4 regions of the Citrobacter sp. VF227 genome follow, and region 4 is predicted to be linked to each of the others. Evidence: predicted binding sites of a transcription regulator. Region 4 holds the regulator's gene; each other region holds the start of a gene.

Region 1 (3,210 bases), on a different contig from region 4:
AACCCAGCGCGCCGAAGCCTTTGCCGAAGAACGCAAGCGCCATCAGCGCAACCACCAGAGTGGTGTTATCGGTGTAGTTACACAGAATAATGGTCGACGCGAGCAACATTCCGAGCACAATCGGCAGCTTACGTGCCAGAGTGATGCTGAAGCCACGTTTAATCAGATAATCAGAGAACACACCGCCGAGCACGCCCCCGGCAAATCCGCACAGCGCTGGAATCGACGCCACCAGCCCCACTTTCAGGATCGACATGCCTTTTTCCTGTACCAGGTAAATCGGGAACCAGGTGAGGAAAAACCAGGTAATGGTGTTAATAAAATACTGACCAAAGAACACGCCAAGCATCATACGATTTGTCAGCAACTGCTTGATATAATGCAGTTTAGGGCCACCTGATTTCACATCGCCGGGCTTTTTATGGTCCATATCCACGACCGCACCGTTTTCAGAGATAAACTTCAGCTCTTCTTGCGACATACGCGGGTGATCGGTTGGGTTATGGATAAACTTTACCCACAGGCCAGTGAGCACAAAACCGATAACGCCCATCACGGTAAAGACGTGCTCCCAGCCCCAGGCAAAGGTCAGCCAGCCCAGCAGCGGCGAAAACAGCGCCAGGGAGAAATATTGTGCGGAGTTAAAAATCGCGGATGCCGTACCGCGCTCTTTCGTCGGGAACCAGGCCGCCACAATACGGGCGTTCGCTGGGAAGGACGGCGCTTCTGAGAAGCCCAGCATAAAGCGCATGATGAACATTGAAATACCCGCCCAGGCCAGCGGGAACATGTCTACAAAACCCTGCAGAAAGGTAAACAGCGACCAGAAGAACAGACTGTAGGTGTAGACTTTCTTCGAACCGAACTTATCCAGCAGCCAACCGCCAGGGATTTGCATCAACAGGTAAGCCCAACCGAAGGCGGAGAAAATGTAACCCATTGAGATGGCACTGAGCTGCAACTCTTTCGCCACTTCCGTGCCGGCAATAGACAGCGTCGCACGGTCCGCATAGTTAACGGCGGTAACAATAAATATGATTAGTAATATTAAGTAACGGGTGTGCGTACCTTTCTTTTTCTCGACAACTGTATCCAGTATCATTCTAATTACCTCGGGTACATAAAGTTTTTATTATTATTTGGCAAATATCCCTGATGATAAATTACCGATAATAAAAACGTATAATTATTTATCAGACGCTATAAAACCGTGATTTAGTATAATCAGCAGCCCAACGTTAATCATTGTGCAAGCGCTCATTAAACGCGAGTTATTAAAATAATGTTTTGGGCATATGCACACATGCATGGGCGCTAATCCACACATTTACGTATTGCTACCCCTGGTGGGACGGCCTTGCTGAGTTTAAGTGATCATTGTCACATTCTTCGCGATAAACTCCTGGCATTCTTATTTCACGATACCGAATCTTTATTACTGACAATGAGATTCAAAATATAAATATCTACACTATTATCACCACTTGTTGGAGAATACTGGACAATGGCCGACATCGAAATTAGACAAGAATCGCCAACGGCGTTTTATATTAAAGTTCACAACACAGATAATGTGGCGATTATTGTCAATGACAATGGTCTGAAAGCCGGGACACGTTTTCCGGACGGACTGGAGCTAATTGAACATATTCCCCAGGGTCATAAAGTGGCGCTCGTGGATATTCCAGTTCACGGCGAAATCGTGCGTTATGGCGAAGTGATAGGCTATGCCGTTCGCGATATCCCCCGTGGCAGCTGGATTGATGAATCAATGGTTGAGCTGCCCAAGGCCCCGCCGCTGGAGACGCTGCCGCTGGCAACCAAAGTGCCTGAGCCTCTGCCGCCTCTCGAGGGTTATACCTTCGAAGGCTACCGCAATGCTGACGGTAGCGTTGGCACCAAGAATCTGCTCGGCATCTCCACCAGCGTGCACTGCGTGGCGGGCGTGGTGGACTATGTAGTGAAAATCATTGAGCGCGACCTGCTGCCCAAATATCCGAATGTCGACGGCGTAGTCGGGCTCAATCATCTGTACGGCTGCGGCGTGGCGATTAACGCTCCAGCCGCCATCGTGCCCATTCGAACTATTCACAATATTGCGCTAAACCCGAACTTTGGCGGTGAGGTAATGGTCATTGGCCTCGGCTGTGAAAAACTGCAGCCAGAGCGCCTGCTGGAAGGCACGCACGATGTAAAAAGCATTCCGGTCGACAGCGCCAGCATCGTCAGCCTGCAGGATGAAAAACACGTCGGCTTTCAATCGATGGTTGCCGATATTTTGCAGGTGGCCGAACGCCATCTGGCAAAGCTCAATCAGCGCCAGCGTGAAACCTGCCCGGCATCAGAACTGGTGGTCGGCATGCAGTGCGGCGGCAGCGATGCGTTTTCCGGCGTAACGGCCAACCCGGCTGTAGGCTATGCCTCCGACCTGTTAGTACGCTGTGGCGCCACCGTGATGTTCTCTGAAGTTACCGAAGTACGCGATGCCATCCACCTTCTGACTCCACGTGCGATTAACGAAGGTGTGGGTAAACGCCTGCTCGAGGAGATGGCCTGGTACGACAACTACCTGGACATGGGCAAAACGGACCGCAGCGCTAACCCTTCTCCAGGTAACAAGAAAGGTGGTCTGGCAAACGTGGTGGAAAAAGCGCTGGGTTCTATTGCGAAGTCGGGCAAGAGCGCGATTGTCGAAGTCTTGTCGCCGGGCCAGCGTCCAACCAAACGTGGCCTGATTTACGCTGCCACCCCCGCCAGCGATTTTGTCTGCGGTACGCAACAGGTTGCTTCCGGGATCACAGTACAAGTCTTTACCACCGGTCGCGGTACACCGTATGGCCTGATGGCCGTGCCGGTGATAAAAATGGCGACGCGAACCGAGTTGGCCAATCGTTGGTTTGACCTGATGGATATCAACGCAGGCACCATCGCCACCGGAGAAGAAACGATTGAAGATGTGGGTCTGAAACTGTTCGAGTTTATTCTCGACGTCGCCAGCGGACGTAAGAAAACCTTCTCAGATCAGTGGGGGCTGCATAACCAGCTGGCGGTGTTTAACCCGGCGCCAGTGACCTGATTATCGAAACGAAAGCCAAAGAAAAAACGGGGATTTATCCCCGTTTTTTATGTCGATGCCTAAACAGATAAAGTGATAATGTTCGCATTTTTAGAGGTTTTTTTTAACGCCTGTTTTTTTCGTTTCAAACCTGA
Region 2 (3,210 bases), on a different contig from region 4:
ACTGCCCGGCCCGTCGACGCAGGAGAAAGGGATAATCTTACTTACCGAAGCGCATCTGCTGTTCATGGCTAATCACGCGAGGTTGTCGTTCCAGAATGCGCGTATTGCGCGCGGCTTCTTCGCCCAGCCAGGTTGTGTTGGTGCGAGAACCTGCGGCGCGATATTTTTCCAGATCCGACAGGCGCACCATATAACCGGTGACGCGAACCAGATCGTTACCGCTCACGTTAGCGGTAAATTCACGCATCCCGGCTTTAAACGCGCCGAGGCATAATTGCACTAACGCCTGGGGATTACGCTTGATGGTTTCATCCAGCGTGAGAATGTCGCTGATACCGGCGTGATAATACGCGTGATGCGGCGCAACGGTCTGCAGGTGAGTGATCGGGTCCGGTTCATCGCCGTAGGGCAGACGTGCGCCCGGCGTGGTGCCGATGTCAGAACTGATCCCCGACTGTGCATGCAGCATCGCGCGCTGATTCCAGCCATATTTCACTGGCGTGCTTTCTACAAATTCCGCCAGTTGGGCGCTAATGCGATAGCCAAGCTGATTGGCAAACTCATCTTTCCCGTAACGCGCGCATTGCCCTGCTTTTTCACACAGCAGATTTACCGCCTCCGCCAGGCCATACATACCGAACATAGGCACAAAACGTTTGGGATCAATCAACCCTTCCTGCACCAGGAAGCTATTCTCAAAGAAATGTGATTTTTCATAGAGGAATTCACATCGTGCATCAATGATGGCGATTTGCTGCTGGCAGTAGTGCGGTAGGGTGCACGTAAAGAAGTCATCGACAGAGGTGCTGCGCTCTGCGATGGCTTTCAGATTGAGCCTGACCAGCGTACTTCCGCCGCCAGCCAGCGGCAGTGAGTTGTAACAACTGACGACGCCGTAGTGGCCTTTTGTGAAAATTTTATCATTTTCAGGGCCGTTGGAAATGTGTGGTTTACTGCATTCACAGATATTTTTCGCCACGTTAAGCAGCAGATCGTCAGGGGTGATTTGCGGATCATAAATAAAAGTAAGATTAGGTGAAACCTGCTTTAACTCTGCATCTGCGCGTAAAATTGCGCGTGTAATCGGCGTGTCGACTGGACCAATGTTGGCATGCATAAAGGCATCTGGCAGGGTGCGGTCGAGATAACGCCAAAAACGTTTTATTCGAATATCGATCTCATCTTGTGTTAGAATTCTAACATATGGTTGCAGTAGAGCATCGAGCTGACCGAGATAGACCGGCATCGACGTTACTGACGGAACGTGATGGTACAGGATGGTGAGTAAGGATAACGCGTCATCAAGATCCTTTGCTCCTTCCAGCTCCAGCCATGATGAACCGTTGGCCAGAAAATGCGCGTAGTCGGGTAAAACATAACGCGGTTTGAACGGGGCATGGCCTTCGTACATATCGCAGATCACCCCGTCATCCAGCGCCTGGCGTGCTTCAGCAGGCAGTTGCGGGTAAGGCAGTGCGTTTTCAGCCTCCAGCGCCAGAAAGTGGCGTTTCTGCTCAGGGCTGAGCACCGGACTGGTCACGATTTGTTGGCAACGCTGTTGCAGCGCGAGTTCGCTTGAAGTGGGCATCGTTGATTCCTTTTTATCCCGAAGGTGTAACGCCATTGTAGAAAGCAACGTCGCTACAACCTTTGATCCGGATGCGCTTGATGCCACCGCATTCCCTCTGGAAAGGTGATTTATTTGAAGTGGATCTCATTAGAGTAATGCAAATCTGTATGTGGTTTTCATTAACTGTGATGTATATCGAAGTGTAATCGCGAGCGGATGTTAGAATACTAACAAACTCGCAAGGTGAAATTTTATACGGCGACGCCGTTGGAGAATGTTATGACCGATTTAACAGCAAGCAGCCTGCGCGCACTGAAACTGATGGACCTGACCACCCTGAATGACGACGACACCAATGAAAAAGTGATCGCGCTGTGTCATCAGGCGAAGACCCCGGTTGGCAACACTGCCGCAATCTGCATCTATCCGCGTTTCATCCCTATTGCGCGTAAGACTCTGAAAGAGCAGGGTACGCCGGACATCCGTATTGCCACCGTCACCAACTTCCCGCACGGCAACGACGACATCGAGATTGCGCTGGCTGAAACCCGCGCGGCGATTGCCTACGGCGCGGATGAAGTTGACGTGGTGTTCCCGTACCGTGCGCTGATCGCCGGTAATGAGCAAGTTGGTTTCGATCTGGTTAAAGCGTGTAAAGACGCGTGTGCGGCGGCAAATGTGCTGCTGAAAGTGATCATCGAAACCGGTGAGCTGAAAGAAGAAGCCCTTATCCGTAAAGCGTCTGAAATCTCCATCAAAGCCGGTGCTGATTTCATCAAAACGTCTACCGGTAAAGTACCGGTCAATGCGACGCCGGAAAGCGCACGCATCATGATGGAAGTGATCCGTGATATGGGCGTTTCTAAAACCGTTGGTTTCAAACCCGCTGGCGGCGTGCGTACTGCAGAAGATGCACAGCAGTTCCTGGCGATTGCTGACGAACTGTTTGGCGCTGACTGGGCAGATTCCCGCCATTATCGTTTTGGCGCATCCAGCCTGCTGGCGAGCCTGCTCAAAGCGCTGGGTCACGGCGACGGTAAGAGCGCAAGCAGCTACTAAGTTTGAATTGCCCATCGTAGGCCGGATAAGGCGTAAGCCGCCATCCGGCATCAATACGACTAGCCGGGGAGCGCACTGCTTACCCGGCCCATAATCGGGAGGTTACCGTGTTTCTCGCACAAGAAATTATTCGTAAAAAACGTGATGGTCATGCGCTGAGCGATGAAGAGATTCGTTTCTTTATCAATGGGATCCGTGACAACACCATCTCTGAGGGGCAAATCGCCGCCCTGGCGATGACCATTTTCTTCCACGATATGACAATGCCTGAGCGTGTTTCGCTGACTATGGCAATGCGTGATTCAGGAACCGTGCTGGACTGGAAAAGCCTGCAACTGAACGGCCCGATTGTGGATAAACACTCTACCGGCGGCGTGGGTGACGTAACGTCACTGATGTTAGGCCCAATGGTCGCTGCATGCGGCGGTTATATTCCGATGATCTCCGGGCGTGGCCTGGGACATACCGGTGGCACGCTCGATAAACTGGAAGCCATTCCAGGATTTGACATTTTTCCGGACGACGCCCGTTTCCGTGAAATTATTAAAGACGTGGGTGTGGCGATTATTGGGCAAACCAGC
Region 3 (3,210 bases), on a different contig from region 4:
TCGAGCGCCAGTAAAAAAGCTGGCTCAACGGGGATAAACATCAGCACATAGTCAAGCGTACGTAATCCAGGAAGCTGCTGATAGTCTTTGCGGCCCAACAGACGAATGTGGTTTCGCACCGAGGCGATGTGCTCCTGTAGCGCGCTCTCGCGGGTGAATTCATCTTCAGCGTTAAAATAGCGTTCATAGGCGACCAGCGTCATTTTCGCATCAATCACCACATCTTTGCCCTGCGGTAATCGAACAATAACATCTGGCTGCATCCGTGAACGGGCGTCGTTTTCGATGCTGACCTGGGTTTCGTATTCATAGCCTTCGCGCAGACCGGAAGCCTCAAGCACCCGCGTGAGTACGACCTCGCCCCAGTTCCCCTGCGTTTTGTTATCACCTTTTAATGCCCGCGTCAGGTTTACCGCTTCCTGTGCCATCTGCGCATTCAGTTGTTGGAGATTACGAATTTCGTGCGCCAGAGTATGGCGTTCCTGCGCCTCTTTGCCAAAGCTGTCCTGAACCTGGCGTCGAAAACCGTCCAGTTGTTCGCGAAGCGGTGCCAGCAGGCTGTTCAGGCTTTGGCGATTTTGCTCATCTACGCGGCGATTGCTGTGCTCGAAAATACGGTTCGCCAGATTTTCAAACTGCTCGCTCAGGCGCTGTTCGCTGTTGATCATCTGACGGATCTTATCTTCCGCATGCTGTTGCGTTGCTTCCAGCCGGGTAGTGACTTCACGGAGATCGGCTTCCAGAGAGGTGTTGATACTGTGCAGGCTGCGCAATTCGTTATTAAGCAGTTCGCACTCATCACGCCAGTGGGCTTCCTGTGAGAGTTGTTGCCGGGCGGCGCTTAGCGCGATATCCAGTTCACGTCGTTCTTCGAGGAGATCGGCACGGATCCTGTCGGCGTGCGCTTTTGTTGCCAGCCACCCGACCAGCAGTCCTGCGGCTAATGCCAGCACGGCACTCATCACAATTGAAATATCCACAACGCCCCCCTTACAGCTACGACTTACCGGCACAAAATAGAATTGTGCTGTATAAACGTCCAGTTTAAAAGGAATTTCCTGCGAGGCACTACGCAAAATAAAAAGGCCGAACGCGTCGGCCTTTTTGAATAGACGGGAGAATTACAGTAAACGACGCGCAGCTTCCACCACGATTTTCACCGCGTGGCTTTCTGTTTGTTTCATCGTTTCCGCATTAGGGATCTCTTGCTGAGTACGGTTCACGATAACACCCGCAACCATACCGGCACGCAGACCCTGGCTAGCGCACATGGTCAGCAGCGTGGCGGATTCCATTTCGTAGTTCATGACGCCCATAGACTGCCACTCTTCCATAGAGCCTTTAAAACGGCTCACTACGCGACCAGAGAAGGTGTCATAACGCTCCTGGCCCGGGTAGAAGGTATCAGAAGACGCAGTAACGCCAATGTGGGTGGTGGCGCCGATTGATTTCGCCGCTTCCACCAGCGCGGTGGTGCACTCGAAGTCCGCTACAGCCGGGAACTCCATGGGCGCGAAGTGCAGGCTTGCTCCATCCAGACGGACAGACGCCGTGGTGACCAGGACATCACCCACGTTGATATGTGGCTGGATAGCGCCAGTCGTACCGATACGCAGGAAGGTACGAATGCCCAGCTGTGCCAGTTCTTCTACGGCAATAGAGGTTGACGGGCCACCGATACCGGTAGAGCAAACGATCACGGCTTTACCATCCAGCTCAGCACGCCAGGTAGTGAACTCGCGATGAGATGCCAGCTTAACCGGCTTATCCATCAGCGCGGCGATCTTTTCCACACGCTCCGGGTCGCCAGGGACGATAGCAAGCGTAGCCCCTTGTAAATCGCTCTTAGTGAGGCCGAGATGAAAAACATCAGACTTAGACATAAAAACTCCTCTGTGAATCGGTTTTGTCAGAAGAAGCAAAAACACACTTTACCGAAGGCATGAACATATTTTCGTGACAGTCATCACTATGATGTAAATCAATTGCATTCAATTACCATCAAATAGTGATTTAAATCACATAAATGATGCGATGTAAGGAACCCCTGCACAAAAGATAGCCCGTTTAAGGCAATGTGGTTCGTTGCATGTGTCTATAGTTAACAATGCGCTTTTTGGCTGAATATTTAAGGGTACGGAGAATACCATGACAACACGACAATCTGGCTTTGCACCTGCTGTATCTCCACCAACGTCTACCACGGTTCACACTCCAGATAACGCAATTATCGCCGGAGTAACATCCATACCTTCACAAGGCGATGATATGCCAGCGTATCACGCACGACCAAAGCAAACCGATGGCCCGCTGCCCGTGGTTATTGTCGTGCAGGAGATTTTTGGCATTCATGAACACATTCGTGACGTTTGCCGCCGTCTGGCTCTGGAAGGGTATCTGGCTATCGCTCCAGAGCTCTATTTTCGCGAAGGCGATCCCAATGACTTTGCCGACATTCCCACGCTGCTCAGCGGCCTTGTCGCCAAAGTACCTGACTCTCAGGTACTGGCCGATTTGGATCACGTCGCCAGCTGGGCCTCCCGCAACGGAGGTGATGCGCATCAACTGATGATTACCGGATTCTGCTGGGGCGGGCGCATTACCTGGCTGTATGCCGCACATAATCCACAGTTAAAAGCGGCGGTGGCGTGGTACGGCAAACTGGTGGGCGATAAAACCCTCAACTCGCCGAAACATCCCGTTGATATCGCGACCGATCTTAACGCTCCCGTTCTGGGGCTTTATGGCGGCCAGGACACCAGTATTCCACAAGATACCGTTGAAACAATGCGTCAGGCGCTACGCGCCGCCAATGCTAAAGCGGAAATCGTGGTCTATCCCGATGCCGGACATGCGTTTAACGCCGATTATCGCCCGAGCTATCACGAAGAGTCCGCTAAGGATGGCTGGCAGAGAATGCTGGAGTGGTTTACCCAGTACGGCAGTAAAAAATAAGGACAACCCTGGCTTCGGCCAGGGTATCCCTCAGAAAAAATAAGTGTATTGCGTCACATTCTTGCGACAATTTTTTTAATTATACAGTCTCGCTGCATCAATTTTTTTGCTGTTAAAGAAGGCGCTATGATCGCCTTCACATTTGACGTACTCCTCCCCCATCAAATGCAAAATTTTCGTTGCTTAGCGCCAAACTATTTTTCTGTTTAACATCGCTATTCTCCTGAATACTCAGTAACAGACCCAGCGAATTGC
Region 4 (3,210 bases):
GGCGGATGGCTTCCTGATCGGCTTCTAACGCATCGTGGGCGTTTTTACGCAGCAGGCCGCTCTGCCACTGCGGCCATAGCCAGAGCATCCCGCCAAAGGCGATTAGGCAACCAGTGACCGTATCGATAAACCGCGGCACGATAAACTGTTCCCCGTTCAGTGTCAGCAACTGCAGGGTGTATACCGCGGTGACCGTAAAGCCGACGGTAGCCCAGCCGTAGTTTTTACGGATGGTCAGATAACTCACCAGGGTTATCAGCAGCATGCCTGCCAGCGTGTAACTCTCCTGAATATGAAAGTGCAGTGTGACGCCAGCGATCACCAGGCCAACGAGCGTCCCTACTGAACGGTGTAAAATACGTACCCGGGTCGCCCCGTAGCCATTTTGCGTGACGAACAGGATTGTCATCAAAATCCAATAGGGTTTTGGCAGGTGTAAGGCGCTGCCCATCAGGCTGGCAATGCTCAACATGACGCTGATGCGTCCGGCATTACGCAGCGCCGGGGATTTCAACGACAGATAGCTTTTCAGGGCAGGGATCAGCGGCAGCCGACGCTGCTTGTCAGCCATTAAATCCCGGGCATACAGTGGGCGCTGGGTGCGTAGCACGCGGGCAATACGGCTGAAGTGCCAGTAACAAAATTGTCCTACCGGATTGTCCGGATGTTGGTTGGCAATTTTCTCCAGCGTGCCAATTTGTTTATCCATTGAAAAACGTGTTGGCAAGCGGTGATACAAAATGTCATCGGCCAGAACGCGAAGGCGTTCGGCGACGGTGCGCGCGTTCCAGCGGATCACCTGTTCGGCGTGGCTACGTTCGACCAGCTTTTGCACCTCTTCCGGCTGGTGGAGGCTGACGGAAATATGTTCCTGTAAATCGAGCGCCTCCTGAAAGGCACGTAGCAGGCGCTTATAATCGTTGTTGCGATGTGCCGACAGCATATGCATTTGCTGATAGCACTGGGTAATCAAATCTACCGCTTTTTGTTGGCGCACAAGCAGGGGGGGTAGCGCTTTTTCCGGATCGGCATGCTGAGTCAGGAGGCTGTATTTGGCCTCACAGTAATCGGCTAATTCACGATACAACAAGCTGAGCGACTCACGCAGCGGCTGCTCACGCCACATCCAGAACCAGAACCAGTTGAACAGGCCGTACCACAATGTACCCAACGCGTAGATCAGCAGTGGCTCCCAGACGGGCATGTTCCCGGCCAGGCTGAGCGTGAAAATTGCCGCGATAAGCGAGGCAGGTAGTAGTCGTGCATGCAGAGGGCCTAATTCAGCGGTTACACCAAGAATCAGCGTCAGGCCAGTGAGGATCAGCGGCAGCGGTATAGTCTGTGCCAGCAGTATCTGCATGATCAGACTGCATCCGGCAAACAAAGACGCACCAATCACTAAGCGTTTGAAAAAGCGCTTATGCGGGGTATCAAGACCGGCAATATTGCAGCAGGCAGGGACGAGGGAGAAGAGGAGCCCCAGATGAAGCTGCCCGATGATCAGACCGACGGCCACAGGTAAACATAGCACCAGCGTCTGTCGTAGTGCGTAGTTGATCTCAGGGTGATATATCAGTCTTCGCCACATCGGTGCAAACAAAAGTGGCGCATTACGGGGTAACGCGCCACTTCGATGGGGTTAACGTGTGCCGTAGACGACGATGGTCTTACCGTGTGCGGAGATCAGATTCTGATCTTCCAGCATCTTCAGAATACGACCAACGGTCTCACGGGAACAGCCAACGATCTGGCCGATTTCCTGGCGGGTGATTTTAATCTGCATGCCGTCCGGGTGGGTCATCGCGTCAGGCTGTTTCGCCAGATTCAGCAGAGTCTGCGCGATACGACCGGTAACGTCGAGGAAGGCAAGGTTGCCAACTTTTTCAGACGTGACCTGCAGACGGCGAGCCATCTGAGAGGACAGGCGCATCAGAATATCTGGATTGACCTGGATTAATTGGCGAAATTTTTTGTACGAAATCTCAGCGACTTCACATGCAGTTTTAGCACGGACCCAGGCGCTGCGTTCCTGACCTTCTTCGAAGAGGCCTAATTCACCAATAAAATCGCCCTGATTCAGATAAGAAAGGATCATTTCTTTCCCTTCTTCATCTTTGATCAGCACTGCCACTGAGCCTTTAACGATGTAGTACAACGTTTCCGCTTTTTCACCCTGGTGAATCAGCGTGCTCTTCGATGGGTACTTATGAATATGGCAATGAGACAAGAACCATTCGAGAGTCGGGTCTGTTTGCGGTTTGCCAAGCACCATGCGCGGTTATCCTCTGTTATAAGCTGTCTCCAGAGCCAAAATATTACCTGCCTCTGGGTTTGCAAAAATGTGCTTCCCGCTACCTGGGAAGGGGGCTGTCAATACGTGCGACGGCCTGTAATGTGATGTCCTCTGCATACATGCAGTACGTCAATGTATTACTGTAGCATCCTGACTGTTTTAGCATAGCTTTCGCCGTGTGTCTCCTGGTGTCTCGCTTCAGCATGACGCAGGTCGCCTTCCGTTGCGAGATTTGTTGTGTGCGCGTAATCTGTCAGGAAAATTGATGCATCGGAGTAATAAAATATGCAAGCACGTGTTAAGTGGGTTGAAGGGTTAACCTTCCTCGGTGAGTCCGCCTCTGGCCACCAGATTTTGATGGACGGTAACTCCGGTGATAAAGCGCCGAGCCCGATGGAAATGGTCTTAATGGCTGCGGGCGGTTGCAGCGCAATTGATGTGGTGTCGATCCTGCAAAAGGGTCGTCAGGATGTGACCAACTGCGAAGTGAAGCTGACCTCCGAGCGTCGTGATGAAGCGCCACGCCTGTTTACCCACATCAACCTGCATTTCGTTGTAACGGGTAACGATCTGAAAGATGCGTCCGTCGCTCGCGCGGTCGATCTTTCGGCGGAAAAATATTGCTCCGTGGCGCTGATGCTGGAAAAGGCGGTGAACATTACCCACTCCTATGAAGTGGTTGCCGCTTCGTGATGTTATGCCTGATGGCGATATACTTATCAGGCCTACAGGATTTAAACGCGTAGGCCGGATAAGGCATTATCCGCCATCCGGCAAAAAAACACCTTACTCTATCTTTTTACCTTCCATCAGTCGCTGGACTAGCGGCAGCATAATCAATTCCATCGCCAGACCCATTTTCCCGCCCGGAACAACCAATGTATTGATATGAGAAATGAATGAGCCCTGCAGCATGG

The links. The regulator CRP, encoded in region 4, controls carbon source genes, mostly activating them, when cyclic AMP is high. The targets are predictions, from matches to a motif close to ATGTGANNNNNNTCACAT.
Region 1: a site for CRP is predicted at 1,369-1,386, ahead of garD (galactarate dehydratase). Genes of this name have one in related genera too.
Region 2: a site for CRP is predicted at 1,701-1,718, ahead of deoC (deoxyribose-phosphate aldolase). Genes of this name have one in related genera too.
Region 3: a site for CRP is predicted at 2,007-2,024, ahead of udp (uridine phosphorylase). Genes of this name have one in related genera too.

Annotation. Positions count from the first base shown of each region.
Region 1 covers NZ_JBRFVF010000006.1:106,256-109,465, forward strand. The annotation lists gene garP (galactarate/glucarate/glycerate transporter GarP) at 1-1,102, opposite strand, end outside; gene garD (galactarate dehydratase) at 1,505-3,076, shown strand.
Region 2 covers NZ_JBRFVF010000003.1:303,683-306,892, forward strand. The annotation lists gene ACU8YC_RS13840 (YjjW family glycine radical enzyme activase) at 1-66, opposite strand, end outside; gene ACU8YC_RS13845 (YjjI family glycine radical enzyme) at 38-1,588, opposite strand; gene deoC (deoxyribose-phosphate aldolase) at 1,850-2,629, shown strand; gene deoA (thymidine phosphorylase) at 2,737-3,210, shown strand, end outside.
Region 3 covers NZ_JBRFVF010000013.1:72,582-75,791, reverse strand. The annotation lists gene rmuC (DNA recombination protein RmuC) at 1-962, opposite strand, end outside; gene udp (uridine phosphorylase) at 1,122-1,883, opposite strand; gene ACU8YC_RS23185 (dienelactone hydrolase family protein) at 2,149-2,955, shown strand.
Region 4 covers NZ_JBRFVF010000005.1:14,467-17,676, reverse strand. The annotation lists gene ACU8YC_RS16410 (YccS/YhfK family putative transporter) at 1-1,588, opposite strand, end outside; gene crp (cAMP-activated global transcriptional regulator CRP) at 1,640-2,272, opposite strand; gene ACU8YC_RS16400 (OsmC family protein) at 2,579-2,986, shown strand; gene ACU8YC_RS16395 (phosphoribulokinase) at 3,080-3,210, opposite strand, start outside.